DNA from 3 places in the Brachybacterium netajii genome. Region 3 is predicted to be linked to each of the others. Evidence: predicted binding sites of a transcription regulator. Region 3 holds the regulator's gene; each other region holds the start of a gene.
The links. Region 3 encodes LexA, which represses DNA repair genes until DNA is damaged. Its sites were predicted from a motif close to TCGAACANNTGTTCGA; they were not measured.
Positions count from the first base shown of each region.

Region 1: ACXET9_RS05865 (HNH endonuclease signature motif containing protein) is a predicted target of LexA. The motif match lies at 5,058-5,073, and genes of this name have one in related genera.
Region 2: ACXET9_RS14125 (HNH endonuclease signature motif containing protein) is a predicted target of LexA. The motif match lies at 5,753-5,768, and genes of this name have one in related genera.

Region 1 covers NZ_JBSYXB010000002.1:468,765-479,212, reverse strand. Annotated here, with positions in the region: gene ACXET9_RS05895 (DUF1846 domain-containing protein) at 1-790, opposite strand, end outside; gene ACXET9_RS05890 (hypothetical protein) at 815-1,552, opposite strand; gene ACXET9_RS05885 (hypothetical protein) at 1,736-2,437, shown strand; gene aqpZ (aquaporin Z) at 2,553-3,293, shown strand; gene ACXET9_RS05875 (TetR/AcrR family transcriptional regulator) at 3,331-3,978, opposite strand; gene ACXET9_RS05870 (sugar phosphate isomerase/epimerase family protein) at 4,084-4,908, shown strand; gene ACXET9_RS05865 (HNH endonuclease signature motif containing protein) at 5,328-7,181, shown strand; gene ACXET9_RS05860 (sulfite exporter TauE/SafE family protein) at 7,299-8,057, shown strand; gene ACXET9_RS05855 (UDP-N-acetylglucosamine 1-carboxyvinyltransferase) at 8,089-9,645, opposite strand; gene ACXET9_RS05850 (cation:proton antiporter) at 9,727-10,448, shown strand, end outside.
Region 2 covers NZ_JBSYXB010000009.1:35,122-45,569, reverse strand. Annotated here, with positions in the region: gene ACXET9_RS14155 (tellurite resistance/C4-dicarboxylate transporter family protein) at 1-136, opposite strand, end outside; gene ACXET9_RS14150 (helix-turn-helix transcriptional regulator) at 244-1,044, shown strand; gene ACXET9_RS14145 (VOC family protein) at 1,192-1,989, shown strand; gene ACXET9_RS14140 (multicopper oxidase domain-containing protein) at 2,015-4,501, opposite strand; gene ACXET9_RS14135 (helix-turn-helix transcriptional regulator) at 4,573-5,277, opposite strand; gene ACXET9_RS14130 (DUF2249 domain-containing protein) at 5,366-5,680, shown strand; gene ACXET9_RS14125 (HNH endonuclease signature motif containing protein) at 5,831-7,507, shown strand; gene ACXET9_RS14120 (MFS transporter) at 7,846-9,306, shown strand; gene ACXET9_RS14115 (ABC-F family ATP-binding cassette domain-containing protein) at 9,397-10,448, opposite strand, start outside.
Region 3 covers NZ_JBSYXB010000001.1:294,737-305,184, forward strand. Annotated here, with positions in the region: gene ACXET9_RS01285 (SAV_6107 family HEPN domain-containing protein) at 1-440, opposite strand, end outside; gene ACXET9_RS01290 (spermidine synthase) at 683-1,525, shown strand; gene ACXET9_RS01295 (cold-shock protein) at 1,598-1,801, opposite strand; gene ACXET9_RS01300 (proteasome assembly chaperone family protein) at 2,221-3,204, opposite strand; gene ACXET9_RS01305 (HelD family protein) at 3,337-5,610, shown strand; gene nrdR (transcriptional regulator NrdR) at 5,804-6,265, opposite strand; gene ACXET9_RS01315 (peptidoglycan-binding protein LysM) at 6,337-6,798, opposite strand; gene lexA (transcriptional repressor LexA) at 6,969-7,730, shown strand; gene ACXET9_RS01325 (ATP-dependent DNA helicase) at 7,760-9,736, opposite strand; gene hflX (GTPase HflX) at 9,855-10,448, opposite strand, start outside.

The sequences.
Region 1 (10,448 bases), on a different contig from region 3:
GGTTGTAGCTGGTGACCTGCTTGCCGTAGGTCGACAGATGGAACGGGTCGATGAGGTTCACATCGGCGAGATCCACGGTCGCGGCCTCGTAGGCGAGGTTCACGGGATGCTCGAGCGGCAGGTTCCAGATCGGGAAGGTCTCGAACTTCGCATACCCGGCGGCGATGCCCCGCTGATGGTCGTGGTAGATCTGCGAGAGGCAGGTCGCGAGCTTGCCCGACCCCGGGCCGGGCGCGGTCACGACGATCAGGTCGCGGCTGGTCTCCGAGTACTCGTTGACCCCGAGGCCCTGCTCGGAGACCACGCGGGCCGCGTCCTGCGGGTAGCCGGGGATCACCCGATGCCGCGCGACCTTCAGGCCCAGCCGCTCCAGCCGCTCCATGAACGCGACGGCCACCTGGTTCGCGTCGTCGAGCTGCGTGAGCACGACGTTCTCGACGAGGAAGCCGGCCTCGCGGAACACGTCGATGAGGCGCAGCACGTCGTCCTCATAGGTGATGCCGAGGTCCGCGCGGACCTTCTGGCGCTCGAGGTCCTTCGCGTTCAGGCACACCAGGATCTCGAGCTCGTCCTTCAGACGGTGCAGCATCGCAATCTTGTTGTCGGGCGTGAAGCCCGGCAGCACGCGTGCGGCGTGCATGTCGTCGAAGAGCTTCCCGCCCATCTCGAGGTAGAGCTTCCCGCCGATCTCCCGGCGCCGCTCGTGGATGTGCTGCGACTGCAGCTCGATGTACTTCTCGCGATCGAAGCCGACGCGACGGGCAGGTGCAGAGGAATCCACGGAGGTCACCCCGGCACGCTAGCACCGGGGCTCTCAGACTCCTGCGAAGGACGCGACCGCCACATGGTCCTCGACGGGCTCGCCCTTGTCGGTCGAGCGCTGCACGGTCCACAGGTCCGAGCGCTCGTCGAAGGTCCCGAAGATCTCCAGCTCGGTCAGCAGCTCGGAGCCGTCGTCGCAGGAGTACCAGCTGAACCAGTCGTCCCAGTGCTGGTCATGGTCGTGGGAGAGCGCCGTGCAGCGGGTCCCGTCCACGAGATCGACGTACAGCGGGAGCGGCACGCCCTCGCTCGCGTAGACCGTCGTGTCGTCGTCGACCGCCGTCGGCGAGGAGAAGGTGACGCCCGTCTTCCCCGTCCCGTTGGTGATGCAGACGACGGTCGCATCGTCGTCGACGAGGCAGGCGAGCAGGCTCGAGGCCGTCGTCCCGCAGGTGAACATGTCCTCCTGCATCGAGTAGCCGCTCGGCGAGATGCTCGAGAAGTCGCCGCCGTCGCACAGGTCCGTGCCGACCTCCTGCATGTCCCAGCTGTCATCGGGCCAGATGAGGGCGATCTCCGTGGCCGCGGGATCCTCCGCGGTCGGCTCCTCGGAGGTGGCCTCCTCCGTCGTCGGCTCGTCCGTCGTCGGCTCGGGAGTCGTGGCCTCCTCGGAGGTGGACTCGAGGGTGACGGTCGGGTCGGCGGGATCCTCCTCGCCGCAGCCGGCGAGTCCGAGGGCAAGCAGAGGGACGGCGAGAGCGGCGAGCGTGCGGGCGGCCAGCGGGCGCATGGGGGACTCCGGGGGAGAGGAGGTGGGGCGGGTCACCCCATTGGACCCGGCGGGGCACGGACGCGCAACCGGGCGCGCCCTCCGATCGGATAAAGTCGTCGACGGACTTTTTGCTCGTGATCCCGGTGCCGCCTGCGGCGTCGGTCCGGTGGCGTCGATCTCATGAGGGGGACCGCGGTGTACATGACCGATCCGAAGCTCCAGGCGATCCTGACCGCCGTGGCGGGGATCAGCGAGGAGGAGTTCGCGGTCGACCCGACGGCGGTGCGAGGTCGGATCGGCGAGGCGCTCCTGGCCGCCGTGTTCTCGGTCCGTCCCCGCTTCCAGAAGGAGCCCTGCGCGCAGCGCGCCTTCGCCGACGCGCGCACCCTCGTCGACACCCACCCGGCGATCGCCGACGACCTCCGCGCCCTCGCCGAGCTCGACGCCGATCAGATCGCGGCGGTCATGGGCCCCGCCCGGGACGGCGCCCGCCCCAAGGCGCAGTCCGTGCTCGATGCCGCCCACGCCCTGCTCTCCCTCGATCCCGCGGTCGCGACGGCCTCCGACCTGCGCCGTCAGCCGCTGCCGGCGGTCCAGCAGGCCCTCCAGCGCATCGGCCGCCAGGGCGCGGTCGCGACCGCGCACATCCCGCTGCTCGCCGGGCACCCGCAGGCGTCCACCGGCGACATGCTGCGTCGCTTCGTCGACGCCGTCCTGTCCCGCTCGGGCCTCGATGTCCGCGGCGCCGACGGGACCCGGCAGGCGATCGCCGAGGAGGACGCGGTCGCCATGGTCCGCGCCGCCTGCGACACGGCCCCGCGGGGCGTCTCGGCCGAGGCCTTCGAGCATGCGGTCTGGCGGGAGCACGGGGCCGCGCGCATCCAGTCGAACCCCTGGGCCTGAGTCCGTGGAAGAACGGAGACGTGACCTGAGTCTCCTCGCGTGGAAGACTCCACAGCGCGCCCCGGGGCCGATTCCCGGAATCCGCGCCCGTGTACCGGAACCCCCGGAGGTCCCCGTGTCCGCAGATCCTTCCCCCTCCCTCCTCTCCAAGCTCGCCGCCGAGGCCCTCGGCACCTTCTGGCTCGTCCTCGGCGGCTGCGGCTCGGCGATCTTCGCCGCCGGCTTCCTCAACGCCGACGGCACCCACCTCGGCATCGGATTCCTCGGCGTCGCCCTCGCCTTCGGCCTCACGGTCGTGACCGGCGCCTACGCCGTCGGCCACATCTCCGGCGGCCACTTCAACCCCGCCGTCTCCTTCGGCTGCTTTCTCGCGAACCGCCTCGAGGCCAAGCTCCTGCTGCCGTACTGGGGCGCGCAGGTCGTCGGCGGCCTCGTCGCCGCCGTCGTGCTCTACGTCGTCGCCTCCGGCGCCGACGGCTTCTCGATCGACCCCACCGCGGCCGGCTCCTTCGCCACCAACGGCTACGGCGAGCTCTCGCCCGGCGGCTACAGCCTGCTCTCCGCGGCGATCATCGAGATCGTGCTGACGGCGATCTTCCTCTGGGTGATCCTCGGCGTCACCGACGGCCGCGCCCCGGCCGGCTTCGCCCCGCTCGCGATCGGCCTCACCCTCACGCTGATCCACCTGGTCGCCATCCCGATCACCAACACCTCGGTGAACCCGGCCCGCTCGATCGCCGTCGCGGTCTTCGACACCGGTGCGCTGAAGCAGGTGTGGCTGTTCATCCTCGCGCCGCTCGTCGGCGCCGCGATCGCCGGCCTCGGCCACAAGGCGCTCTTCGCCGCGAAGAGCTGACGCGGTCCCGTCGATCCCGCCGTCCCCGCCGTCCTGCTCAGCGGGCCGGCGGGGCCAGCAGCACGGCGAAGGTCTCCAGGGTCCGCTGCAGCTCGATCGAGGGCTTCAGCAGCCATTGGATCTGCAGGCCGTCCGAGGCGGCGACCAGCAGGGCCGCCATGGCCTCGGCGTCGATGTCCCCGCGCACCGTCCCCGCCTCCTGCCCGGCACGGAGCTTGTCCGCGAGCTCCCCGCGGATGCTGTCGAAGCGCACGGTGAAGAACTCGTGGGCGGGAGAGCCCTCGACCGCGAGCGCGGTCGCGACGAGCGTCGAGTACAGCTCCACGAAGCCCGGCACCTCGACGTTGATCATCGCCGCATGCACGATGACGTCGAGCGCGGTGGTCGCCTCGCCGAAGACGTCCTCCGCCGAGTCGCGCTGCGCCTCGGCGTGCTCGTAGACCGCGACGAGCAGCTGCTCGCGGGAATCGAAGTAGTGCAGCAGCGCCGCATGGGAGACGCCGATCGCGGTCGCGATGCGGCGCAGGGAGGTGCCGTCGGCCCCGCGCTCGCGGAACACCTCGATCGCGCGGTCGAGGATCTCCTGGCGCCGGGCGACGCCCTTGGAGTAGGAGCCCGCCCGGCCGATGATCGGGCGCTCGGCGGGGGCGGAGCTGGTGGGGGAGGAGGCTTCGTCGCTGTCCATGCCGAGACTGTACCGCTAAAACCTTCAGTCGGAAGGTTTTCGATGCTAGCGTTTCCTCCAGCGCCCGCGCGGGCGGCGACGACGTCAAGAAAGAAGGTCACCTTCGTGAACCTGCCCCTCGCATCCGTTCAGCTGTACACCCTGGCCGCCGAGTTCACCGCCGACATGGCCGGCTCCCTCGATCGCCTGGCCGCGATCGGCCTGAAGAACGTCGAGGCCTTCGACTTCGTCCGTCGGCCGAAGGAGATCCGCGCCGCGCTCGACGCCTCCGGCCTCGCCTCGCCCACCGGCCATGCGCCCCTGCTCTCCGACGAGCTCTGGACCCCGGACGGCTCCATCCCCACCCCGAGCCAGGACGTGGTCTTCGAGGCGGCCGCCGAGATCGGCATGTCCACCGTCATCGACCCGATGGTGCCCGCCGAGCGCTGGCTCACCGAGGACGGCGTGAAGGACATCGCCGACCGTCTCAACGCCGCCTCCGAGAAGGCCGAGGAGTACGGCCTGAAGGTCGGCTACCACAACCACGCCCAGGAGTTCGTCGCGAGCTTCGACGGCAAGACCGCCTACCAGTACTTCCTCTCCCTCGTCTCGGCCGACGTCGAGATCGAGCTCGACCTCTTCTGGGCCCTCGTCGGCGACCAGGACGTCGTCTCCCTCGTGCGCGAGCTCGGCGACCGCCTCGTCGCCGTGCACGTCAAGGACGGCGTCGCGCCGGCTGCGAACCCCTTCGCCCCGGGCGCCCCCGCCTTCTCCTCGGCGGACCTCGACCAGCGTCACGCCGGCACCGGCGACGTCCCCACCGTCGAGGCCCTCCAGGCCGCGACGAACGTCAAGTACGCCGTCATCGAGTACGACAACGCCCCCGGCGACGTCTTCGCCGACGTCGAGAACAGCTACCGCTTCCTGATCGACAACGGCCTCGCCGTCTGATCGACCGCGGATCGCCCGGGACGGGGCGGGGAGGAGTCGGGAACGGCTCCGCCCCGCCCCGTCGTCGTTGCCGGGAGAGGCCGGCGGCGCGAAGGGTCAACACCCCGGATCATCGGCCCGGATCGAGTTGTCCACAGGGGTGGCGCCGCTCGAACGACTGTTCTATGATGGAGGAGTCGTCGCAGGCCAGGGGTGGTTTCTGGGGGCGTCGGGTGGCCGTCGTGCCGTTCTGGCGACCCTCCGCCGATCCCGCCCTCGGACCTGCTCCATCGGCGCCGAGGACGGCGCCGTCCACCCCGGGAGGAGGGGCCATGGCACGCAGGAGGGACGCCCGACCCCGACCCCGCGCGCGCTCGCGTCGCGCCGCATCCGGGGGAGGCCTCCGCCCGTTCGCCGCTGTGCGTCCAGCACCGCACCTGTTGCCGCAGCCGTGCTCTCCCGCGCCGACGCCGCTCGACCCGGCCGCCCGCGTCCTCGGCGCCGCGACCCGCCTCCTCGCCGACCGTCTCGCCGCTGTCATCGCCGAGGAGGCTCCCGCGGCCGCCGCACCGCCGTCGGCCTTCGGCGCCGACGTCGCCGGCCGGATCCTCGACCCGCACGACCGCGCACGCGCCGTGAAGCCCGCCGGCATGGGCCGAGCCCGCTCCGCCGCCTGGGATGCGGGGCAGCGCGCCGGCCGAACCCGCGGCGAACGCTCCGGCGCCGCCCGCGGCTATGCGGCCGGCCGCCGGTTCGGCCGGCGCGAGCGCGAGGCGGAGCTCCTGCCGCCGTGCAAGCCCGTCCGCGCCTGTCGGCCGCACGACCCCGACGCCTTCGCCGCCCGCGCCCAGGTCGAGCCCGACTCCTTCGAGGCCCTCGCCGCCCGCGAGCTCCACGGCATGCGCGCCGAGATCAACCGCGTCCACGCCCAGCAGCTGCGCAGCACCGCCCTGCTCTGGGACGACGAGGACCCGGACCCCGCCGGCGACGCCTTCGCCCTCCTCGTCGCCGACGCCCGCCGCGTCACCCTCCCGCGCGCGAGGGCTCTCCTGCGGGACGCCGTCACCGCCGTCTCCGAGATGCACCGCACCTTCGACCGCTTCGAGCAGGGGCACTTCCCTGTCGAATGGCACGAGATCATGCTGCGCCGCGTCCGCCGCCTCACCGCCGAGCAGCGGATCCTCGTGGACGCACGCGTGAGCGAATGGGACCTCGAGAACATCTCCATGGCCACCTTCCTGCGGAACCTCGGCCTGCTCATCGCCTGGTTCCGCGACCGCACCGACGAGCCCAGCCCGCTGCGCCGCCGCCACGTCCAGCTCGACGTCGACCCCGACGGCGACGGCACCGCGAGCCTCACCGTCACCGGGCCCCTCCCCGAGATCCTCGACCTCTCCCGCCGCCTCGACCTCGCCGCGCGCTCCGTGCAGGACGCCCAGCGCCGCGCCCTCGACGCCGACGAGCCCGTCCCCTTCGACCTCGACGGCGAGGCCCAGGACGCCGGCCGGGCCTCCGGGCTCGGCGCCCTCCGCTACGCGATCCTCCAGCGCACCGTCCTCGCGACCCCCGGCGTCGACACCCGCGGCTCCCGCTACCGCCTGCAGGTCGTCGTGCCGATGCTGACGCTCCTCGGCCGCTCCGACGCCCCCGCCGTCATCGGCGGCATCCACCCGCTGCCCGCCTCCCTCGCCCGCAAGCTCGCCGCCGACGAGCCCGTCTGGCACCGCATCCTCACCGACCCCGCCGACGGCCGCTTCCTCCCCGTCCCCGCCCGCCAGTACCGGCCCACCGCCGAGATGGCCGAGCACCTGCGCCTGCTCAACCCCGTCTGCGCCGTCCCCGGCTGCATCGTCGACGTCGGCGGCGTCGGCGAGATGGACCACATCGAGGAGTTCGACCACGCGCACCCCGAGCGCGGCGGACCCACCGCCGTCGAGAACCTCCACCGCCTCTGCCGACCCCACCATCGGATGAAGACCGACGGCGAGCTCGACGTGCTCCGCGCCCCCGACGGCACCTGCACCTGGATCGTCCGCGGCCGACGTCTCGAGGGCATCGAGGCCGAGCACGACCTCATCACCCCGCTGCATGCGGCGATGCTCGCGAGCATCGCCCTCGACGAGCGCGAGCAGGAGGTGTGGGAGGACATCGTCCGCTCCTTCTCCGATGCCCCGCCCGATCCCAGCGCCGACGAGCAGCCGCCGACCCCGCCGGACCCGATCCCGCTGCACATCCTGCTCGGCGACCCGCTCTTCGCCGGCACCGCCCCGCCATCGACGCGGCCGCCCTTCTGACGACCCGCTGACAACCCGCGGGCACCGGGCCGTCGGCATCGATGCAGGGAGTAGGGTTCCTCGTCGTCGTCCAACCCCGGGAGGCCCCTCATCTCCGGATTCCTCGCCCACCTGCCCGTGCTCAGCACGGGGGAGTGGCTCCTCGTCGTCCTCGGCGCGCTCGTCGTCGGCTTCTCCAAGTCCGCGCTCCCCGGCGCCGGCACCATCGCCGTCGGCCTGTTCGCGATCGCGCTCCCGCCCAAGGAGTCCACCGCGGCGCTCCTGCTGCTGCTCATCCTCGGCGACTGGATCGCCCTGTGGATGTACCGCCGGGAGCCCGACTGGAAGACCCTCGTGCGGCTCATCCCCAGCGTCGCCGTCGGCCTCATCATCGGCGCCCTGTTCCTCGCCCTCGCGGACGCCGGCGCCGTCCGCGGCGGCATCGGCGTCATCCTGCTGCTGCTCGTCGCGATCACCGTCTGGCGCCGCCGCACCGGCGCGAAGAAGGTCCCCGACCCCGACGACGACGCCCCGCCCGTCGGCCGCCTCTCCCGCATCGCCTACGGCTCCCTCGGCGGCTTCACCACCATGGTCGCCAACGCCGGCGGACCGCCGATGTCGATGTACTTCTACGCCATGCGGATGCCCGTGATGACCTTCCTCGGCACCTCCGCCTGGTTCTTCGCCGTCATCAACATCCTCAAGCTGCCGTTCTCGGCCTCGCTCGGACTGTTCCGCGTCGAATACCTGCTGATGGACCTGCTGCTCGCGCCGCTCGTGATCGGCGGCGCGCTCGTCGGCCGACGCATCGCCCAGCGGGTCCCGCAGAAGGTCTTCGAGAAGGCGATCCTCGGGCTCACCGTGGTCTCCGCGCTCGCGCTCATCGTCGGCGCCTGAGCGCGAGCGCCGGGACCTCCCCGCGGGCCCCTCAGATGTCCCGGAAGGTCTCGATCCGGGCGCCGAGGGCGTTCAGGCGCTGGGCCAGATCCTCGTAGCCGCGGTTGATGACGTACACGTTGCGCAGCACCGAGGTGCCCTTCGCCGCGAGCATCGCCAGCAGCACCACGACCGCCGGACGCAGCGCCGGCGGGCACACGAGCTCGGCGCCGGACCAGTGCGTCGGGCCCTCGATCAGCACGCGGTGCGGATCCATCAGCTGGACCTTCGCGCCCAGCTTGGTGAGCTCGGTCAGGTAGATCGCGCGGTTCTCGTACACCCAGTCGTGCAGCAGGGTCCGGCCCTCCGCCGTCGCCGCGATGACCGCGAAGAACGGCAGGTTGTCGATGTTCAGGCCCGGGAACGGCATCGGATGGATCTTGTCGATCGGCGCCTTCAGCGTCGAGGGGAAGGTCGTGATGTCGACCAGACGGGTCTTCCCGTTCTCCGCCATGTACTCCTCGGAGCGCTCGTAGCGGAAGCCCATCTCCTCGAGGATCGCCAGCTCGATCTCCATGAACTCGATCGGCACCCGGCGCACCGTGATGCTCGAATCCGTGACGATCGCGGCGGTGATCAGGCTCATCGCCTCGATCGGGTCCTCGCTGGGCGCGTACTCGACGTCCGTGCGGATCTGCGAGCGGCCGCGCACGCGCAGGGTCGTGGTGCCGATGCCCTCGATCTCGACGCCCAGCTCGACGAGGAAGAAGCACAGGTCCTGGACCATGTAGTTCGGGCTCGCGTTGCGGATGACGGTCTCGCCCTCGTAGCGGGCCGCCGCCAGCAGGGCGTTCTCGGTGACGGTGTCGCCGCGCTCGGTGAGCACGATCGGCCGGGAAGGGCCCGCGCCCGGCGTCGCATGGGCCTGGTAGTGGCCCTCCGCGGCGACGACCTCGAGGCCGAAGGGGCGCAGCGCCGTCATATGGGGCTCGACGGTGCGGGTGCCGAGGTCGCAGCCGCCGGCGTAGGGGAGCTGGAACTCCTCCTCGCGGTGCATGAGCGGACCCATGAACATGATGATCGAGCGGGTGCGGCGCGCGGCGGCCGCATCGATCGAGCCCAGGTCCAGGGACTCGGGGACGACGATCTCGAGGTCGTTGTGCTCGTTGAGCCAGCGGGTGCGCACGCCGATCGAGGTGAGGACCTCGAGCAGCCGGTTGACCTCCTCGATCCGCGCGACCTTGCGCAGGATCGTGGTGCCGGTGTTCAGCAGCGAGGCGCACAGCAGGGCGACGCCCGCGTTCTTCGAGCTCTTCACGTCGATCGCGCCGGACAGCGTGGTCTCGCCGTGGACCCGCAGATGGCTCGGACCGGACGCGCCGAGGCCCACGAGCTCGGAGTCGAGCGCGGAGCCGACGCGGGAGAGCATGTCCAGGGTGAAGTTCTGCTGGCCCTTCTCCATCCGGTTCACGGCGCTCTGGCTCGTGCCCAGCTGCTCGGCGAGCTGGGTCTGGGTGAGCCCCGAGTGCTGGCGGGCATCGCGGATGAGGGCGCCGATCCGAGCGCGGTAGGTCAGATCGGACTCGTCGACGGTCTGGGTGTCGGTCATGCGCAGAGGTTATCTCATCCATGAGATATCGGGGGAGGCGGTCTCGACGAGTCGTGCGTCACCGCCCGCATAATGGTCCCCATGTCGATCGAAGGACTCGAGCTCGTCGCCGTCGTCGCCGTGCTCATCATCGTCGCCGTCTCCTACTTCGCCGGGAAGCTCGGCGTCGCCGCACCGATCCTGCTGCTGCTCGTCGGCCTCGGCCTGAGCATGATCCCCGGGATGCCCCCGATCGCGCCCGAGCCCGAATGGATCCTCGCGGTCGTGCTCCCGCCGCTGCTCTACTCGGCGGCCGTCAACATGCCGGTCATCGACCTCCGGCGGGACATCGGGACCATCGGTGCGCTCTCGGTCCTGCTCGTGCTCGCCTCCGCCTTCGCCGTCGGCCTGCTGCTGTGGTGGATCTTCCCCGACCTCAGCATCGCCGCCGCGATCGCCGTCGGCGCCGTCGTCTCCCCGCCCGACGCCGTCGCCGCGACCGCGATCGGCAAGCGCCTCGGCCTCCCGCCGCGCCTGCTGACGATCCTCGAGGGCGAGGGCCTGGTCAACGACGCGACCGCCCTCGTGCTGCTGCGCACCGCCGTCGCCGCGACCGCCGGCGCCTTCTCCTTCACCCACGCCCTCGGCGACTTCGCCTACGCCGTCGCCGTGGCCATCGTCATCGGCGCGATCGTCGGCGTCGTGTCCGTCTGGGTCCGCTCGAAGATCGACCAGCCGGCGCTAAGCACCGCCATCTCCTTCGCCGTTCCCTTCATCGCCTTCCTCCCCGCCGAGGCCGTCGACGCCTCCGGCGTGATCGCCGT
Region 2 (10,448 bases), on a different contig from region 3:
TCCGCCAGAGCACCGGGATCCCGGCCTCCCGCACGCCGATGCCGACGATCCCGGTCGCCATCACGAGCGCGAAGGATCCGGGCGGGAGGTCGGCGATCGCATCGTCGATGCGGCGGGCGAGGGTGGGAGCGGGCACCCGCCCATTGTGGACCGGCGCGGGAGGCCGGCGCGGGAGGCCGGCGCAGGTCGGGTGCGAGCGCTGGGCGGTGGCGTCCGACGGACCCCCTCCCTACACTCGACCGGGTGAGCGCGATCACGCCGCCCGGGCCGGCCCGGGTCCGCCGCGATCCCGAGGGCCCTGCCGGGTCCTGGGACGGGATGCTGCGCCTCGCGCGCGAGCGGCCCGTCGGCCTCGAGGTCGCGGATCTCGCGGCGGCCGCCGGCTACAGCCCCTTCCACTTCGCACGGCTGTTCCGCGCACGGCGGGGCATCAGCCCCGGCCAGCACCTCACCGCCCTGCGGATCGATGCCGCCGAGCGCCTGCTGCTCGAGGAGGACATGCCGGTCATCGACGTGGCGACGGCCGTCGGCTTCGACTCGCTGTCGAGCTTCTCGCGGCGCTTCCGCAGCACCGTCGGCATCCCGCCCGGTGCGCTGCGGCGCCTGGCCGACAAGATCGCCGACCGTCCGCCGCGCCCCTTCCGCCTGCTGCCCTCCGACGAGGCCCGGGTGAGAGTGCGCCTCGAGCTCCCGCCGTCCGTCGGCCGCCGGGGCGATGCCTCGGTGTGGATCGGCTGGTACCCGCAGCCCGCGGCGTTCGGCCTCCCGGCCGCGGGCGTCCTGGTCCGCGGCGTCGAGGAGGTCGCCCTGCCCCTCTGCCCGGGGGCGCCGTTCCTGCTGGGATTCGCGGTCCCCGCGCACGCCGACGCCCGGGATCTGCTGGCGCCCGACGACCCCGTCGTCGCCGTCCATCCGGTGCCGCTCGCCGCACCGCCGGCGGGTGGAGCGGCTGACGAGCCCGCGGAGGTGGTCCTGCGCTTCGGGGCCCTGCCGCCGGAGCAGGCGGTGCCCGTGCTGTCCGCGCTGCCCTCCCTGTCCCGCTGACCCTCCGCCTTCGCCGACCCGATGAGCAGGCCGGATGCTGCTGCGCAGGATCGGACAATCCCCCATCGCCGCCTCCTCCTAGCGTGGAGTGCGACGCGGCCCGCCGGGCCCGTGACCGCAGGAGGAGCCATGACCTCAGGAGGAATCATGCCCCGCAGCACAGGAACCCCGACCTGGATCGACGCATCCGTCCAGGATCTCGACGCCGCGCAGGCCTTCTACTCGGGCCTGTTCGGCTGGACCTTCGAGGATGCCGGCGAGGAGTTCGGCCACTACCGGATCATCCGCAACGGCGATGCGCTCGTCGGCGGCATGATGGCCGCGGCCGGGATCCCGGATCAGTCCGGCGAGCCGGTCCCCTCCGCCTGGGGCGTCTATCTCACGGCCGACGACGTCGCCGCTCGGGTCGCGCGCGCCTCGGCCGCGGGCGCGACCGTGCTGTTCGAGCCGATGGACGTGGGCCCGCTGGGGCGGATGGCCGTCCTGCTGGATGCGACGGGCGCGCTCATCGGCCTGTGGGAGGCGGGCGAGATGGACGGCTACGAGTTCACCGGCGCCCCCGGCTCACCGGTGTGGTTCGAGCTCATGACCCACCGCTTCGACGACGCCTCCGCGTTCTACACGGAGGTCGTCGACGCCCGCCTCGCGCCGATGGGCGAGACGGAGCCCATGGAGGATGGCCCCCGCTACGCCACCAACGGCACGGGCGACGAGGCCAGCTGGGGCCTGTGCGACGCCACCGGGATCATGCCCGAGGAGGCCACCGGCTGGCGGATGTACATCGGGGTGGCCTCGAGCGAGGCCGCTCTCGCGCGGGTCCGCGAGCTAGGCGGTACCGTCCTCGACGGGCCGATCGACTCCCCCTTCGGCCGCATCGCGACGGTCGCCGATCCGGAGGGCGCGACCTTCCAGCTGTGCGCGATGAGCGAGGCCGTCCCGGACTGATCGGCGGCGCCCCTCGCCCTCGCTCTCACCCGCCCTCTCCCCCGGAGGAGGAGACCTCGAGGAGCCCGTGGGCTCCGCGCTCGGCGTCCCGCATCAGATGCGAGACGAAGGGATAGGTCCCCTCCTCCGGGAGCACGAGCTCGACGAACCCGCCCTGGGCGGGCTGCAGCGCGAGGGCCTGCGATCCGCTGTCCTCCGAACGCTCGAGGAGGTAGGCGCCCTCGCTCCAGACCGTGTCGAACTGTCCGCCGATGACATGGAAGCTGCTCGCGCGCTCGATCCCGGCGTCGAGCACCCAGAAGCGGACGCGCTCCCCGGCGACCGCGGTCAGCGGCTCCTCGTCGTACTGGTTCGCCCGCCCGTTGAACACCACGAGATCGGGCTCCCCGGCGGCGACGGCGTCGGCATCGACCTCGCCCGCCCCGTCGGTCTCGTCCGTCTCGTCAGACAGGTAGTGCTCCCCCTGGACGAGCACGTAGCTGCGGTCGACCTCCGGGAGGTCCTCGGGCTCGATGACGACGGCGCCGTACATGCCGGCGGCGATATGGGTGCTCATCGGCATCGTCGCGCAGTGATACATCCAGATCCCGGCCCGGTCGGCGGTGAAGGTGTAGACGAGGCTCTCGCCGGGGGCGATCGTCCGCATCGGCTCGTCGGGCGCGAGCGATCCGGCATGGAAGTCGATCGAGTGCCCCATGGTCCCGGAGTTGATCAGGGTGACGACGAAGGTGTCGCCGACCCGTCCGTGGAGGACGGGCCCGGGGACGCTCCCAGCGAAGGTCCAGACGGTCTGCGTCCGACCGGGCGCCACCTCCATGGTCTGCTCGATGATCTCGAGGGTGACCTCGCGGGTCGTCGGCCCGTCGGCCTCCGGCAGCGGCTCGAGCACCGCGTCGTAGGCGGCGGACTCCAGGGAGGCGCCAGAATCCATGTCGGCGTCGGAGTCCATGTCGGAATGCCCTGCATGATCGGTCGCTTCGGCCTGTCCCGCCTCCGCGTCGCCGACGACGATCTGCAGCACCATCCCGTGCTGCCGATGCCCGGCGACCGAGCACCAGCCCTCGGTGCCCGCCGTGATCACCCCGGCGTCGAGCTCGGCCGTGGCGCCGGGGGCGAGCCGTCCGGTGCTCTGCCCGGTCGCGAGCACCAGGTCATGGGTCTGCGCCGCATCCGTGTTGGCGACCTCGATGATCAGGTGCGTCCCGGGCTCGACCGTGATCGTCGACGGCGTGAAGCGCATATCGGCCGCCTCGACGGTCACCCGCTGCACCGGCGCATCGCTCACGGCGACGGTCCCGTCGGCCGTTCCGCCGACGCCCGGGATCCCGACGCCCGGGATCCCGACGAGCGCGGACGCCACCACGCACACCAGCAGCGCGGCCCCGGCGATCGCGCCGGCCCGTCGGCCGCCGAGGCGCGACGCCTCGTCGGACCGGCGGGTCGCCGTCCGCTCCCTCTCCCGCTCCCGCTCCCGCGGACGCGGCGGACCGAGGATCGCGCTGGTCAGCGCCGTGAGGACGAAGACCAGCAGGGCGATCACCCCGAGCACGCCGCCGATCTCCCAGGCGGGCGACCAGCCGAGGGCGTCGCCCAGCCAGAGCCGGATCAGGAGGCTCAGCTGCAGCAGTCCGAGCGGGACCCAGAACGCCGGACGGTACGGGAGGGCGATGCGCAGCACCGCCGGGAGGATCGTGGTGGCGTGGGCCATGATCATCGACATCGTGTAGCCGAGGAACACGGCGTGGACGACGGCGTCGTAGGCGCTCCCCTGCGGTGCGCCGACGAGCAGGAGCGCGGAGGCCACGAGCAGCCAGCCGTATCCAGCGAGGATCGCGGCCGCCATGTAGCGGGTCGCCCCGGCGGTGCGGATCGTGCGTCGGGCGACGTCGTGCCGCACGAGCCAGAGGACCATGGCCAGCAGCGCGACCCCGAGCGCCACGGCCCCGAGATCCGGCGCGACCAGGCCGATCAGGAGGGCGAGGACGACGCCCGCGCCGTGCAGGAGGATGCGTCGGCCGGCCGACGCCCCCAGCGTGATGCGTGCGAGCTCGACCCGCTCGGCGGCGATCGTCAGCACCACGAATCCGATCAGCCAGGGCAGGACCTGGTCGAACGGCGCCCCGACGAGCCAGCGCACGGCTCCGGCGCAGGCGAGTCCCGCCCCGGCGAGCTGGGTGAGCAGCGCGTCGTCGTGCTGGCGCCGCCACAGCGGCACGTACAGGACGGTGAACGCGGCCGTCCCGGCAACCAGCATCGCCTTGCCCACGACGAGCGGGACCGGCTCGAGGAGCAGGGCGATCGCTCCGGCGCCGAGCAGTCCGGGCGCGAGGAAGCCGTACCAGCGCGCGAGCGCGGTCGCCCGCTCGAGGGCGACGAGCGTCCCGACGAACCCGATGACCAGCAGCATCCCGTGGACGATGGGCAGCCGGTCCGTCGTCACCGGGGCGGGGAGCCCGAGCAGGAGCAGCGCCGCATCGAGCCCGGCGAGCAGCGCCAGTCCCGCCGGCAGCATCCATGCCAGACGCGGCGACGGTCCGCGCCGCGGGGGCGGTGTCGTGCCGGTCGTGCTGCTGCGGGCGCCGTTCATGCCGTGGCCCGCAGATGCAGGGCGCAGCGGCCGGGACCGGCGAAGGGCTGCAGGTCGACGCGCTCGCCCGGATCGGAGCCGAGGTGCTCGAGGACGCCGTCGACCATGCCGCGGTGCACGGCGCAGACGACCTCAGTGCTGCGGGTCGCGGCCTCGAGCAGCGGGCAGCGGCGCAGCGCGATCTCCTCCCCGGTGTCCTCCGGGTCGAATCCCTGGTCCGCCATCACGGCGATGACCGCGCGCCGCTCGTCGGGCGGAGCCGACGCCCCTTCGGGCTCGGGCTCGGGCTCGAGGCCGGCGGCGAGCTGCCGCCCCCACCGGCGTCCGGCATCGCGCGCGATCTCGGCGGGCTCCGGGCAGGCCTCGGCGAGGGCCTCGGCGAGCGTGCCGGCGAGCTCCGCATAGGCCGACGACGACTCCGCGCGCACGGGCCGCCACAGCCAGGCGGGACGACCGCGCCCCTCGGCCGGCGCCGGCCCGCGCGCGACGTACCCGTCCTCGAGGAGCTGGCCGAGATGACCGCGGACGGTGTTCTCGTGCAGCCCGGAGGAGCGCACGAGCGCAGCGAGCGACACCGGCGCGCGCTGCGCCTCCACCAGGCGCAGGATCAGCTCCCGCGAGGAGCTGTGGCGCCGCCCGGTGGACGCCGACCGCCGCGGACCGACCTCGCCGGGCTCCCGGATGACCACGTTATTTTCCACGGGATGAAGTGTAATATATTCAGCATTGCGTCGCCCCTGGCGGCGCCCGCCCGATCCCCGACCTTCACCCCTTGAACCAGGAGAAGCCATGGCAGACATCGAGATCCAGACCTCGCGCGACGAGGTCGTCAACCAGAAGCCCTCGCAGGGCTGCGCCTGCGGCGAGCACGACGAGACCCTCCCCGAGCTCGACGTGCAGACCATCCCGCACGCCATCCGCCACGCGGCGATCTTCGGCGCGATCGAGTCCCTGGCCCTCGAGGCGGGACTGATCATCTCGGCGACCCACGACCCGGTCCCGCTGCTCCTGCAGCTGCAGGCGAAGCACGGCGACGCCTTCTCGACCGAGTACCGCGAGCGCGGCCCCGAGCGCTGGCGGATCCTGGTGCGTCGCGCGCGCTGACCACCCCTTCGCGCCGCCCCCAGCCGGCGATGATCACGAAGAGGTCACTATTTGTGACATCTCTTGTCAGATTCGAACATAGGTTCTATTCTGAGGGAATCATCGCAGGTCGAGGGGCGGCCTGCGCGAGGGGGAACGGGAGGGGCGGCCATGCTCACGACATCCGACGGCATCTCGGCGCGTCCCGTGGAATCCGTCTTCGGGCCCGGGATCCTCGACCAGATCCAGGCGCGCGCCGAGACCGCCGCGCGCATCCTGCGCGGACAGGACGAGAAGGAGCGGGAGCAGGCCGACAGCGAGGAGCCCACCTCCCGCGGCGACCGCCCGCCCCGTCGGACGGTCCGGGCGCGCCGCCCGCTGGATCCCGCGGACTTCGCGGCGAACTCCCATGTCGACCCCGACTGCTACGAGGTGCTGATCGCGCAGGATCTCTTCGCGACCCATCATGGGGAGGCCCTCTCCTACGTCATGCGCCTGCGCCGGATGGCGCAGCTCTGGGACGAGGACTCCGTCGACGGCGACCTCAACGCGATCCTCCTGGCCGACGCCCGCCGCACCACGATCCCGCGCGCTTCGCGGATGATGCGCGACGCCTATCGCGCCGTCTGCCATCTGCATCGCGTGCTCGAGCGGATGGAGAAGGGCCATCTGCCGGTCGAGTGGTTCGAGATCCTGCTCCGCCGCACCCGCGGGCTCGAGGACGACGAGATCGCCATCGTCGACGAGTACGTCGCCGACTGGGACCTCGCGAACATCCCGATCACCCGGTTCCTGCGCGAGCTCTCGATCCTCCTCGCCTGGTTCCGCAAGCACTCCGACTCCTCGCCCTTCGAGAAGCGCTCGGTCGAGGTCGTCATCGACCCGTCCGACGACGGCACCGCCTGCCTCATGGTGACCGGGCCGATCCACGAGATCCTCAGCGTGTCCCGCCGCCTCGACGTGGCCGCGCGCGCCGTCCAGCGCCAGCAGCGCCACGCCGTCGTCGAGGGCGAGCCCATCCCCTTCGACCTCGACGGCGAGGCGGAGCGCAGCGGACGACGCCTGCCGCTGTCGAAGATCCGCTACGCGATCCTCACCGGCACAGTCCTCGAGACCCCCGGTGTGGAGGTCGACGGGAGCCGGTTCCGGATGGAGGTCGTCGTCCCGATGATGAGCATGCTCGGCCTGTCGGACGCTCCCGGTCTGATCGACGGCACCATCCCGATCCCCGCCTCCCTCGCCCGCGAGATCGCGGCCGACGAGCCCACCTGGTACCGGATCCTCACCGACCCCGCGACCGGCGAGTTCCTGCCGCTCCCGGCGGACCGCTACACGCCGACGAAGCAGATGGCCGAGTTCCTGCGCCTGCGCAATCCTCTCTGCGCGGTGCCCGGCTGCACCCGCAGCGTCGGCACCTTCGGCGAGATGGACCATATCGAGGAGTTCGATCATCGCCATCCTGAACGCGGAGGGCCGACGAGCATCGAGAACCTCCACCGGCTCTGCGGACACCACCACCAGCTGAAGACCTTCGGACTGATCGACATCGAACGGAACCCGGACGGCACCTCCACCTGGATCGTCGGCACTCACCGGATCGAGGATGTCGAGGACTCCTGCGACCTGCTCACCCCGGAGCTCGCCGCGGACCTGATGCGCTCCTGGGAGGATCTCGTCGAGCGCCGCTTCGACCGCGAGCTGCGGGCGATCCGTCATGCCTATCCGGACGCCGAGCCCTCGGACCTGCTGCGCCTCCTCGAGAAGCACGCCGACGACCCGCTCCCCGACCCGCCGGAACCGCGCCCGGAGCGGGAGCTCGCGCTCGCCGCCGGACCGCCCCCGTTCTAGACGAGGAGACCGGCCTGCTGGGCAGCAGGCCGATGGCAACGGATGGCCACCACCGCCCGCCCGGAGCGCAACAGGCGGCAACCGGCATCAGCACATTGCAGTCGATCCGTCCTGGTCACAGGCACTTCACCCCTGCGTCGACGGCGCACGTCACTGGCAACAGCACCTGCAACACTCGGCAATCCGGGCTTGTTGATTGAATCCCGGAGCAGACTCCTGCCACCTGGTCCTCAAGGATCGCAGCGGACCGGGTCCCTGGCACGACGAACGCCCTCCCCTCCCCCTGGGGATGCCGACGACGCGTGCCCGGCCTCAACGACGAGACAGGAGTGCGCACGATGAGCACCGCCGCAGCACCGGCCCCCGTGGCCGACGACCAGAAGGGCACGCGGCCCTTCGGGCTCCGCGACAAGATCGGGTACATGTTCGGGGACTTCGGGAACGACTTCACGTTCATCCTGCAGTCCACGTTCTTCCTGATCTTCTACACCAACGTGATGGGCATCCACCCCGCCCACGTCGGCACGCTGCTGTTCGGCGCGCGCATCCTCGACGCCTTCACCGACGTCGGCGCCGGCCGCCTCATCGACGTCCTGAAGCCGGGCCGTGCGGGCCGCTTCAAGCCCTGGATCCTCCGCGGCGCCGTCCCCGTCGCCGTCGCCGCGATCCTCATGTTCCTGCCGATCTTCCAGGACGCCGACTACGGCGCCCGCCTGGCCTGGATGATCATCACCTACGTGCTGTGGGGCTCGGTCACCTACACCGTCGTGAACATCCCCTACGGCTCGATGGCCTCGGTCATCTCCGGCAAGCCCGAGGACCGCGCCTCGCTGTCGGTCTTCCGCTCCCTCGGCGCGACCCTCGCGAACCTGTTCATCTCCGTGATCCTGCCGCTCGTGGTCTACATCAACGTCGACGGCGTCTCGCAGCTCTCCTCCACCCGCATGATGCTCGCGGCCATCGCCTGCGGCATCCTCGCGGTCGTCTGCTACGCCATGTGCTACGCGAACGTCATCGAGCGCGTCCAGACGCCGCCGAAGCCGAAGGGCGAGCGGATGGGCATCGGCACCATGCTCGGCACGCTCGTCTCCAACCGCGCCCTGACCGGCCTGATCGCCGCGGCGCTCGTCATGCTCGTCGGCATGATGCTGCAGATGGGCATGGTCTCGTACACCTTCAACGAGTACTTCAACAACGGCCGTCTGCTCTCCGCCGCGAACTTCGTGGGCCTCCTCCCGACCCTGCTGATGGTCCCCTTCGGCACGGCCCTCGCCAAGCGGTTCGGCAAGCGCGAGGTCGGCGTCGTCGGCATGGCCCTGGCCCTGGTGTCCGGCATCCTGCTGTTCGTCGTCCACACCGACAGCCCGTACGTGTTCATGGTCGGCTTCGCCTTCATGCAGCTGGGCCTCGCCGCGCTGAACGTCCTGATCTGGGCGTTCATCACCGATGTGATCGACTTCCAGGAGATCCGCACCGGCGAGCGCAACGACGCCACCGTCTACGCGACCTACTCGTGGGCCCGCAAGCTCGGCCAGGCTCTGGCCGGCGGCCTCTCCGGCTGGGCCCTCGGCTGGATCGGCTACGTCTCCGCGACCTCCGGCGAGAGCGTCGTGCAGACCCAGTCCGTGCTCGACGGCATCTACACGCTGACCACCCTGGTCCCCGCGCTCCTGCTCGGCCTCGCCGGCGTCATCCTCGTCACCTGGTACCCGCTCTCGAAGAAGCGGATCGACGAGAACGTCGCCACCCTCGAGAAGCGCCGCATCGCCGCCGGCATCCCGACCGGCACCGACGACTGATCCGACGACCGAGACGCCGATCGATTCCATCGTCCCGACCGACGCCCGACGGGGCGGAGCCGCAGCCGCGGTTCCGCCCCGTTGGGCATGTCAGGCGTCGGTGACGCGACCGGCCTCGACGTGCCAGCGGCGGTCCACGTGCACGGCGTCGAGCATCCGACGGTCGTGCGTGACGAGCAGCAGCGTGCCCTCGTAGCTCTCGAGGGCCTGCTCCAGCTGCTCGATCGCCGGGAGGTCCAGGTGGTTCGTCGGCTCGTCGAGGACGAGGACGTTCACGCCCCGGGCCTGGAGCAGCGCGAGCGCCGCACGGGTGCGCTCGCCCGGTGACAGCTCGGCGGCGGGCCGGCCGACGTGATCCGCCTTGAGGGCGAACTTCGCGAGCAGCGTGCGCACGTCGGCCGGCGGCAGCTCGGGGACGAGGTCCCCGAAGGCCTCCGCGAGCGGCCGGTCACCCACGAGCAGCGAACGGGCCTGGTCGATCTCGCCGATCGCGACGGAGGCGCCGAGCGAGGCGGAGCCCACGTCGGGCTCGATCCGCCCGAGCAGGAGCCGCAGCAGGGTCGACTTGCCGGCACCGTTGGGGCCCGTGATGCCGATCCGCTCTCCCCCGTCGACCTGGAGCGACACGGGGCCGAGGGTGAAGCCGCCCTGGCGGACCACCGCGCCGGAGAGGGTCGCGACGACGCTGCTGGAGCGGGGCGCGGCCCCGATCGTGAACTGCAGCTGCCACTCCTTGCGCGGCTCCTCGACCTCCTCGAGGCGGGCGATGCGGGACTCCATCTGCCGCACCTTCTGGGCCTGCTTCTCGCTGGACTCGCTCTGCGCGCGGCGCCGGATCCTGTCGTTGTCGGGGCTCTTCCGCATGGCGTTGCGGACCCCCTGGCTGGACCATTCGCGCTGGGTGCGGGCCCGGGCGACGAGGTCGGCCTTCTTCTCGGCGAACTCCTCGTACTGCTCGCGGGCATGGCGGCGCACGGTCGCCCGCTCCTCGAGGAAGGCGTCGTAGCCGCCGCCGTAGAGCCGATGGGAGCGCTGGACGAGGTCGAGCTCGAGCACCTCGGTGACGCAGCGGGAGAGGAACTCGCGATCATGGCTGATGACGACGGCGCCGCCCCGCAGCCCCTGCACGAACGCCTCGAGGC
Region 3 (10,448 bases):
TCCAGGAGGATCTCCCCCACGCGCCGCAGGTGCGCACGGGTGCCGTCGAGATGGTCGCCCAGCAGCACGGGCTCCGGCTGCGCGAGCGGATCATGGTCCAGCCGGGCCCTCTCGGCGACCAACGGAGCGAGCTCCGCCGCGCGCTCCCTGCCCTCGGTGTCGATCCGGGCGAGGGCGGTCCAGACGTTCAACGGCAGCCGTCGACGCCGGCGCCGGTTCGCTCGGGCGACGAGGACCCCGGCTCCGCGGAGCGCCGCGCGATGGATCAGCTCGAAGGCCTCGCGCGGGTCCTGCTCGAGGAGCGCCTCGCCCTCGGCCAGGAGCGTGCGCGCACGGTGGAGGTCGACCTGATCGGCGTCGAAGTGCGCCAGGACGGCGCGGGTGCCGAGCCCCGCGGACGCCCCTGCCCCTCGTCCGCTCCGTTCGATGTCCCTGACCATCGCTCCCCCTCACCTCGGATCGCTCTCGTGGGCGGCTGTCCGGCCGCTCCCCGTCACCCGTTCGGGCTGAGGCCGACGCTATGCGGTGGGGCCGACAGGCGGGACGACGCCTCTTCCCGGTGTGGACGAGCGGACGTTGGGGAGGAGCAGGCATCGGCGAGGAGCAGGCGTCAGGATGGAACGGATGGAGGCACAGGGAGCCGGCAGAGAAGGAGGGCGGAGCGGGGATCTAGAGTGGTCGGATGTCCCGCCGTGAGCGCCATCGCAGCGCGCCCTTCGCACGCCTCGGTCCCCTCGACCGCCCGATCCCGATCTCGACGGGCACCGCCGAGCTCAGCACAGAGACCGACGGGTCGGTGCTGCTCCAGGTCAACGGCGTGCCGTCCTCGCACCTGCATCCCGACCCCGAGCACCTGGTGTTCGAGTACATGCGCTGGATGCTGCTGGTCATCGAACGGCATCTCGATGCCTCGCCCGAGGGGACCGAGGCCGGCCCCGCGCAGATCGCCCACCTGGGCGGCGCGGGCTGCTCGCTGCCGCGAGCGCTCGCCTCGCGCTGGCCCCGCTCCCGGCAGACGGTGGTCGAGCTCGACGCGCTGCTGGCGGAGCAGGTGCGCGAATGGTTCGACCTTCCCCGATCGCCGCAGCTGCGCATCCGCGTCGGCGATGCCGCGGCCGCCCTCGCGGAATGGCGGGAGGATCGCTTCGACGTCCTCGTCCGGGACGTCTTCGCCGGCGACACCACTCCGCATGCGCTCATCAGCGCGTCAGCCGCGCGGAATGCCGCTCGGGTCCTCGTCGACGGCGGCATCTATCTGGCCAACTGCGCCGCCCCGCCCGGCACCCGTCTGCTGGCCGACGAGCTGGCCACGCTCTCGGAGTCGTTCGCGCATGTGGGCGTGATCGCCGAGCCCGCTCACCTCACCGGCAAGCGGCGCGGCAACTGCGTGCTCCTCGCGTCCTCCCAGCCCCTGCCGGACGGCATCGACCGGGCACTGCGCTCCGACGCCGTCTCGGTGCGCCTGGCCCGCGAGGCGCAGGTGGAGCAGATCCGACGCGGCGGACGGGTCATCCAGGACCGTTGAGAAGAGAAGACGGGCAGGTCAGGAGCTTGCGCTCCGTGACCTGCCCGTCGTCGTCTGTGATCCCAGAGGAACTCAGAGAGGGCGGACCTGCTCGGCCTGCGGACCCTTCTCCCCCTGGGTGACCTCGAACTCCACGCGCTGACCCTCATCGAGGGAGCGGTAACCGTCCATGTCGATCTTGCTGTGGTGGACGAAGACGTCAGCGCCGCCCCCGTCGATCTCGATGAAGCCGAAGCCCTTCTCGGAGTTGAACCACTTGACCGAGCCCTGTGCCATACCTGTCACTTCCTGTGTCGTCCATCATCGGTCGCCCGTGCGACCTGGTGCCGCGTGAAGCCGTCCCCCGTGAACGGGTGGCATCAGGCTGGTGCCGTCCTGGTGTCGGGGTACCGACGACGGACTGTCCTGCTGGACCTGCATCACCGCAACGTCCCCATTCTGGCACGACCGTGGCCCCGTTCACACTGCCGAACGGCATCAGCGGTCACGAAGCCGTAACGAACACCGGGACGAATCGGGCATTGTCGGCATGCCGCCGCGGCGAGGGCGACCGATGCCCCGGCACACGTCCCGACCTCCTCGGCCCCGCCGCGTCGGCCGCGGCCCCATCCTCGTCGGCCGCGGCCCCGTCCCGGTCGCCTCGGCCCCGTCCCGGTCGCCTCGACCCCGATCCGTCGGCCACGATCCGCGGGTCGTCAGCCGAGGTCGTCCGTCCCCAGCGCGGAGTCGGGCCCGCGACCGTCGTGGTCCGCGAGGAAGCGCTCGAAGCGATCGCCGAGCTCCTCCGCCGTGGGCAGATCCATCGTGGTCGCGAGCGGGGAGTCGTCCCCCTCCCGCATCGCGTCGTACTGCTGCTCGAGCGCGGTGACGATCTGGCGGACCTCGGCGTTGTGCAGGAGGGTCGACTCGATCGCCGCGGAGGCCGCCTCCGTGAGGTCGCCGAGGTCGACCAGCGGGAGGTCCAGTCCCGTCGCCCCGCTGACGCGCCGCAGCAGCGCGAGCGCGCCCGCCGGGAAGTCGGTGCGCGTCAGGTAGTGCGGGATCTGCGCGGCATACCCCATCGCCGGGTGCCCGGCCCGCCCGAGCTCGAGCTCGAGGAGCGCTCCGAAGGCCGCGGGGATCGCGATGTCGGTCTCGTCCTCCTCGCCGTCGGACTCCGAGCGCAGGTCCTGGACCCGGTCGACATCCGCCGCGGCCAGCATCGACGGATCGTTGGCATGGGCGAACAGCCCGATGGGCCGGGTGTGGGGCACGGCCATGGGCACCGCCTGCATGCCCACGACGCGATCGACGTCGAAGAACTCGACGAGATCGATGATCGCCTGCGTGAAGCGGCGCCACTGCAGATCGGGCTCGGGCCCGTCGAGGAACAGGAAGGGCCGGTCGGACTCGTCGTACATGAGCGAGAGCGTCACCTCGGGCACGTCCACGGCGGTGTAGCTGATGCCGTCGAACCGGGCCTGCGGCCGCGATCCGCGGTAGTCCAGCAGCTCGTCGGCATCGAAGCTCACCAGGCGCACATGGCGCAGCTCGTCGCGCAGATAGGTCGCCGCGATGCGGCAGGCACCGCCGGCATCGACCATCCCCGGCAGGGCATGGACCAGGGTCAGCCCTCCGCGCGGCACGGCGGCGAGCACCTCCGAGTCCTCGAAGGCGTAGAGATCGCGCGGATCCCGCATCGGCGTCTCCTCCCTCGCGGCACCCCGGATGGCACACGCACCCAGGCGCATCCACCATAATGGACGACCGCGCTCCGCCGGACCGGGCTCTCCCGGGGCGGCGGCGCACCCGTGGAGACCGTGAGGGGAAGCATGTCCGTGGACGCCGCTGAACAGCAGTTCACCAGGGAGCTCGGTCGCGAGCAGTCGTACGCGGATCGCCTGTACGCGCGCCTCGACGAGCTCATCCTCCAGGTCGAGGGCAACCTCGACGCCATCCAGGCCTCGCAGCACGCCTCGACGCACCAGAACCGCTCCGAGCGCGACTCGTTCATGGCCCTCTACGAGGACCGCCTCGCCCTTCTCCGCTCGGTCAGCCGGGCCGTGGTCTTCGGGCGCCTGGACACCGACGAGGGCGCGCAGCGCTACATCGGCCGCATCGGACTGTTCACGCCGGAGCGGGAGCAGCTGCTGGTGGACTGGCGCGCGCCGGCCGCCGCCGCCTTCTACCAGGCCACCTCGACCGACCCGCAGGGGGTGCGGCTGCGGCGCCACCTCATCAGCCGCGGCCGCACCGTCGTCGGCCTCGAGGACGACGTGCTGGACCCGACGGTGCTGGACGAGGGGCACGACGTCGTCCTCCAGGGCGAGGGCGCGCTGCTCGCGGCCGTCTCGGGCCAGCGCACCGGCCGCATGGGCGACATCGTCGCGACCATACAGGGCGAGCAGGACCGCATCATCCGCTCCGAGAACCGGGGCGTGCTCGTCGTGCAGGGCGGCCCCGGCACGGGCAAGACCGCCGTCGCCCTCCATCGCGCCGCCTACCTCCTCTACACGCACCGCCGCCGCCTCGAGCACACCGGCGTCCTGATCATGGCGCCCACCCAGGGCTTCCTGCGCTACATCGAGCGCGTGCTGCCGAGCCTCGGCGAATCCGGGGTCGTCATGATGACGCCGGGCACCCTGTTCCCCGGGGTCGAGACGACCGAGCACGACGACGACGCCGTCGCCCGCGTCAAGGGGGACGCCGCGATGGCCGAGCTGCTCACGCGGGCCGTCAAGCAGCGTCAGCGCGTGCCCGCGCGCGATGTCCGTCTCCGCATCGACGGCACCGACATCGTGCTGACGCGCGAGGACGTGCGCTCCGCCCGCCGCGATGCGCGCTCCACGCACAAGCCCCACAACTCCGCCCGCGCCGTGTTCGTCCGCTCCGCCCTGAACCGTCTCGCCGAGCGCTACGAAGCGGCGCTGAAGGCCGCCGGTCGCACCGTCGTACCCGAGGACCGACCGGACATCCTCGCGGATCTCCGTCATGATCCCGACGTCCGCCGCGAGCTCAACCTCGCCTGGCTCCCGTACACCCCGCAGGGGTTCCTGCGGATCCTGCTCTCGCGCCGGGACCGGCTGCGCGCCGCCGCTCCGCGCTCGCTCGCCGACCGCGTGGACCTGCTGGTCCGGTCCAAGGACGCCCCCTGGACCGTCGAGGACGTCCCCCTGCTGGACGAGGTCGCCGAGATCCTGGGCGAGGACTCCGCCCCGGAGGAGGCACGCGCCCGGGACGCCGCCGAGCGCCGGGAGGCCGACGTCGACTACGCCCGCAAGGTGCTCGAGAGCTTCGACACCTCCGGCATGGTCCGCGCCGAGGACCTCGCCGACCAGGTCAACCGCGTCCGCGACGGACGCACGCTGGCGGAGCGCGCCGCCTCCGAGCGCTCCTGGACCTACGGCCACGTCGTCGTCGACGAGGCGCAGGAGCACTCCCCCATGAGCTGGAGGGCCCTCATGCGCCGGTGCCCGACGAAGTCCTTCACCGTCGTCGGGGATGTCGCGCAGACGTCCTCCGCGGCCGGCACCGACTCCTGGGAGGCCGCCCTCGCACCCCACATCCAGGACCGCCTCCAGGTCGAGCGCCTGACGGTCAACTACCGCACTCCTGCACGCATCATGGGGCATGCGCTCGGCATGGCGCGCGCGCACCGGCTCCCCGTCACCACGGTCACCTCGGTGCGCATCGGCGATCGCGACGCGCGGATCACGCCCGTCCGCGCCGAGCAGCTCGAGTCGTCCGCCGCCGCGGAGGTCGCCGAGCTGCACGGGCAGAGCATCGGCCGCATCGCCGTAATCGTCGCGCCGCACCGGATCGCGAGCCAGGTGCTCGCGCTCCAGGACGCCACCGGAGCCGCCGCGGTCGGCGCGGGCTCCTCGGGGGTCGACGACGAGATCTCCGTGATGACGGCGAAGGACGCCAAGGGGCTGGAGTTCGATGCGGTGGTCGTCGTCGAGCCGGCCGAGCTGGTCGAGGAGCACGGCGCCGGCGACCTCTACGTCGCGATGACGCGCCCGACGACCCATCTGGGGCTCGTGCATGCCCGGCCGCTGCCGGAGGGTGCGGCCGAGAGGGCCGACGTCGCCGTCGAGGGCGCCTGACCGGGAACGAGGATCGGCGGCCGTGGCTTCCCCTCCACGACCGCCGATCCGGCGTGCACCTCAGCGGCGCACGTCGAACATCTTACGCACAGGTCCGACGTTCCGAACCTCCTGATGCGGTGAAGGTGAGAAGTCGATCACACTCTCGGCGAAGGTGCTCGGTGCGAGGGCATGACCTGCATGGACGACACGCTCAGGAGGACAGCTCGGCACCCTCGGCGCGCAGCCTGCTGATCGCCGCCTCGAAGTCCTCGAGGGACTCGAAGGACTGGTAGACGCTCGCGAAGCGCAGGTAGGCGACGAGATCGAGCTCCTGGAGCGGCTGGAGGATCGCCAGCCCCACCCCGTGGGCCTCGATCTCGGCCTGTCCGCTCGCACGGATGTCCTCTTCGACGCGCTGAGCGAGGACGGCGAGCTGGTCATCGCTCACCGGCCGCCCCTGGCAGGCCTTGCGCACCCCGGAGATCACCTTGGCACGGCTGAACGGCTCGCTCACACCGGATCGCTTGATCACGGAGAGCGAGGCGGTCTCGGCCGTCGAGAAGCGACGCGAGCAGTTCGGGCACTGACGGCGCCGCTTGATCATCGACCCGTCGTCGGACGTGCGGGAGTCGACGACGCGCGAGTCGGGATGGCGGCAGAAGGGGCAGTGCATCCCCCAAGGATACCGGGCGTTCCCCCGGGCGGCCGAGGGATGTGATAGCGGCACCTGCTCGGCATCGACGATCAGTCCCCGAGCGACTCCGCGGAGGGGAGCACGATGGACTGTCCGGCGGTGACCCGGCCGGTGGGGAGATGGTTCAGGGTCCGCACCTCGGCGATGTACTCCTGCGCGCTCACGCCCTCGGGGGCGAACTCCTCGGCATAGCCCCAGAGGGTGTCGCCCTGCGCGACGGTGACGACCTCCCCCTCCCCCGCCTCCTGGCCGGCGAGGGCGCTCGGCACGTCCAGGACGAGGATGAGCAGCGTCGCGACGAGCAGCCCGAGCAGGAAGGCGAGGACGGTGACGACCGTCCGCCCCCGGGCCGTGATCTCCAGTCGAACATGCGCACGAGCCTGCGGGGCCGACGACGCCTCCGTCTGCTCGGCGAAGGTGCTCGTCGCCTCGCGGCGAACGGGAAGGGCGATGATCCGCGCCTGCTGCGCAGCGGTCCCGACGGGCGTCGGGATGGTCATGTGCGTCTGCATTTCCGAACTCCTGTTCGATCGAACCTTTGTGCGAGCGTAGGTCAGGCCGCAGCGACACGCAAGACCCACCTCGAACACATGTTTGGCGATCCGGTCGCTCCCGCCTACCCTGGGAACACGGACCACGGAACCGCGCAGGTCCGACAGACGAAGCCAGGGAGGCCCTCACGATGACCCCGAGCACCCGACGCCGCCAGGAGCCGAGACTCAAGGTCGTCGGCGGTGCGGGGGGATCGCGGGCCGGCGCCTCGGACTCCCCCTCGCCCCTCGCCTCCCTCACCCCGCGCCAGCGGCTCGTCCTCGAGACGATCCAGGACTCGATCGCGAGCCGCGGATACCCCCCGACCATGCGCGAGATCGGCGACGCCGTCGGCCTCACCTCGTCGTCCTCGGTCTCCCATCAGCTGCAGGCGCTCGAGCGCAAGGGCCTGCTGCGGCGGGACCCAAAGCGGCCGCGCGCGATGGAGGTGGTGCTCCCCGCGGAGGCCGCCGAGGAGGACCTGCCGCCGGCCGCGCCGCAGATCGTCCAGGGGCTCCCCGAGCCCGCGCCCGGCGGGCCCTCGGTCGCGGTCCCGCTCGTCGGCCGCATCGCCGCGGGCGTCCCGATCATGGCCGAGGAGCAGGTGGAGGACGTCTTCACCCTGCCGTCCCGCCTGGTCGGCGACGGCGACCTGTTCCTCCTGCAGGTCGTCGGCGAGTCGATGATCGATGCGGCGATCTGCGACGGCGACTGGGTCGTCGTGCGCAGTCAGCAGACCGCGGAGAAGGGCGAGATCGTCGCCGCGATGATCGACGGCGAAGCCACCGTGAAGACCTTCGCCCAGCGGGACGGCCACGTCTGGCTCATGCCGCACAACCCCTCGTTCGCCCCCATCCTGGGCGACCACGCGGAGATCCTCGGCAAGGTCGTGGCGGTCCTGCGCTCCGTCTGAGCTCCGTCTGATCCGGCGCGCGCCCGGCCTCAGGCGCCCGTCCCGCTGAGCCGGCGGAGGGCGCCGAGCGCGACGTCAGGATCCGTGGTGGACCACAGGGGCGGCATCGCCGCCCGCAGGTAGCCGGCGTAGCGGGCGGTCGCGAGGCGCGCGTCGAGGACGGCGACCATCCCGCGATCGTCCTGCGAGCGGATGAGGCGCCCGGCGCCCTGCGCGAGCAGGAGGGCCGCATGCTGCGCCGACACGCCCATGAACCCGTTGCCCCCGCGCTCCGAGATCCGCTCCTGGCGCGCGGAGGTCAGCGGGTCGTCGGGCCGCGGGAACGGGATGCGGTCGATCGTCACGAGGCGGCAGGCGGGACCGGGTACATCGACCCCCTGCCACAGGGTGAGCGTGCCGAACAGGCTCGAGTCCTCGTCCTCGCGGAAGTCCCGCACGAGGTTCGCCATCGAGTCCTCGCCCTGGACGCCGATCGGCAGGGACAGGCGCCCGCGCACATGCTCGGCGGCGAGCTCCGCTCCGCGTCGCGAGGAGAACAGGCACAGCGCGCCGCCGTGGGAGGCGTCGATCAGCTCGGTGAGATGGTCGAGCATCGCGAGCGCCGGGCCGTCGCGACCGGGCGCCGGCAGATGCCGCGCCACGTAGAGGATCCCCTGGCGCGGGTAGTCGAAGGGGCTGCCGACGTCCAGTCCGGCCCACGCGCCGCGGTCCGCCGACGCCGGCAGCTCGTCCACCGCGGTCCGTCCGGCGCGCGCGAGACCGACCTCTCCGGCAGGCGGTTCGAAGCGCCCGCCGAGGGCGAGGGTCGCGGAGGTCAGCACCGCGGTGCGGTCCTCGAGGATCGCACCGCGCATCGCGCCGGCGACGCTCATCGGCGCGACCTGGATGCTGGAGCGACCGGTCGCCTGCGAGCGCGAGACCGAGACGACGTCGTCCTCGTCGGGCGCCGCGAGGCGCTCGCAGACGTCGATGATCTCCTGCAGCGAGGCGCGCACGGCCTTGCGCGCCCCGGCGGTGGCGACGGATCCGTCCTCCCCCGCCTCCTTGGCATCGGAATGGGCCGTGCGGGCCTGGACCCGCAGCTGGGTGATCGCATCGCCCAGCCGCGGCGGGAGCTCGCCGATCACGCGCCCGTCGGCCATCTGGTCGAGGGACTCCTTGAGCTCCTCGCCGGCGTCGTCGAGGGCGGTGGCCGCGACGCCCAGCGAGCGCAGGTCCCGCACGACGCCTCGCACCATGCCGGGAACCAGCGCCTCGGTGACCGCTCCGGTGACCCGGGAGACCAGATCGTGCGCCTCGTCGAAGACGACCACGTCATGGTCGGGGATGATCCCGTGGCCGTCGAAGGCGTCGATCGCCAGCAGCGCATGGTTCGTGACGATCAGATCGACCTCCCGGGCCAGCTCGCGGCTGCGCTCGGCGAAGCAGTCCTCGACCATCGGGCAGGTGCTGCCCAGGCACTGGTTCCCGGTGACGGACACCTGGCGCCAGGCACGGTCGGAGACGGCGGACTCGAGGCTGTCGCGGTCCCCGGTCTCGGTGTCCTCCGCCCAGTCCCGCAGGCGTCGCACCTGCTCCCCCAGCTTCTCCGTGCCGCCGCCCTGGGAGGGGTCGACGCGGACCTCGGCGAACAGCGCTCCGGCATCCAGGTCGAGCGGGTAGCCGCCATCGAGCTTGTGGCGGCACAGGTAGTTCGCGCGCCCCTTGAGGAGCGCGAAGGTGGGGGTCCGCGGCAGATGCTCGGCCAGCGCCTCGACGAGTCGCGGGAGGTCCTTGCGCACGATCTGCGTCTGCAGCGCGATCGTCGCGGTGGAGACGACGACGGGCCGGCCCGTCGTGACCGCGTGATGCAGGGCGGGCACGAGATAGGCGAGGGACTTGCCGGTGCCGGTGCCGGCCTGCACGAGCAGGTGCCGGCTGCCCTCCATCGCCGTGCCCACGGCCCGCGCCATGGCGCTCTGGCCCTCGCGAGGGCTGCCTCCGACGGCGGCGACAGCCGCCTCCATGAGGGCGTCGAGCTCCGCGGTCGAAGCGGTCGGGGCGGCGGCGGGAGTCACCGATCCAGGGTAGCCGTCGGACCGCGGCCCGCCTTCCCGGGACGCGCTCCCGGGAAGGCGCCCTCGGTCACGCGGCGCCGCGCAGCTCGGCGGCGAGCGCCTCGTCGACCCGGGCATGCAGGTGCGTGCCCTCCGCCAGGTGCTCCTCGGCGAGGACCTCGCCGGAGGTGTGCACCCGGGAGACGAGGTCGCCGCGGGAGTAGGGGACGACCAGGTCGACCTCGACGTCGGGCCGCGGGAGCCGCTCGGCGATGAGCTCGCGCAGCTCCTCGATGCCCTGGCCGCTGCGCGCGGACACCACGGCGGACTCCTCCACCTGGCTGCGGATGCGGGCGATCGTCTCCGGCGAGGCCAGATCGGCCTTGTTCAGGACGACGATCTCGGGGACGTCGAAGCCCTCGAGCTCGCCCAGCACCGTGCGGACGGCGCGGATCTGCCCCTCGGGGTCCGGGTGGGAGACGTCGACCACATGGAGCAGCAGGTCCGAGCCGCCGACCTCCTCGAGGGTCGAGCGGAAGGCCTCCACCAGCTGCGTGGGCAGATGGCGGACGAAGCCGACGGTGTCCGCGTAGGTGAACTCGCGGCCGTCGGGCGTGTGGGAGCGACGGACGGTCGGGTCCAGGGTCGCGAACAGGGCGTTCTCGACCAGCACGCCGGCGCC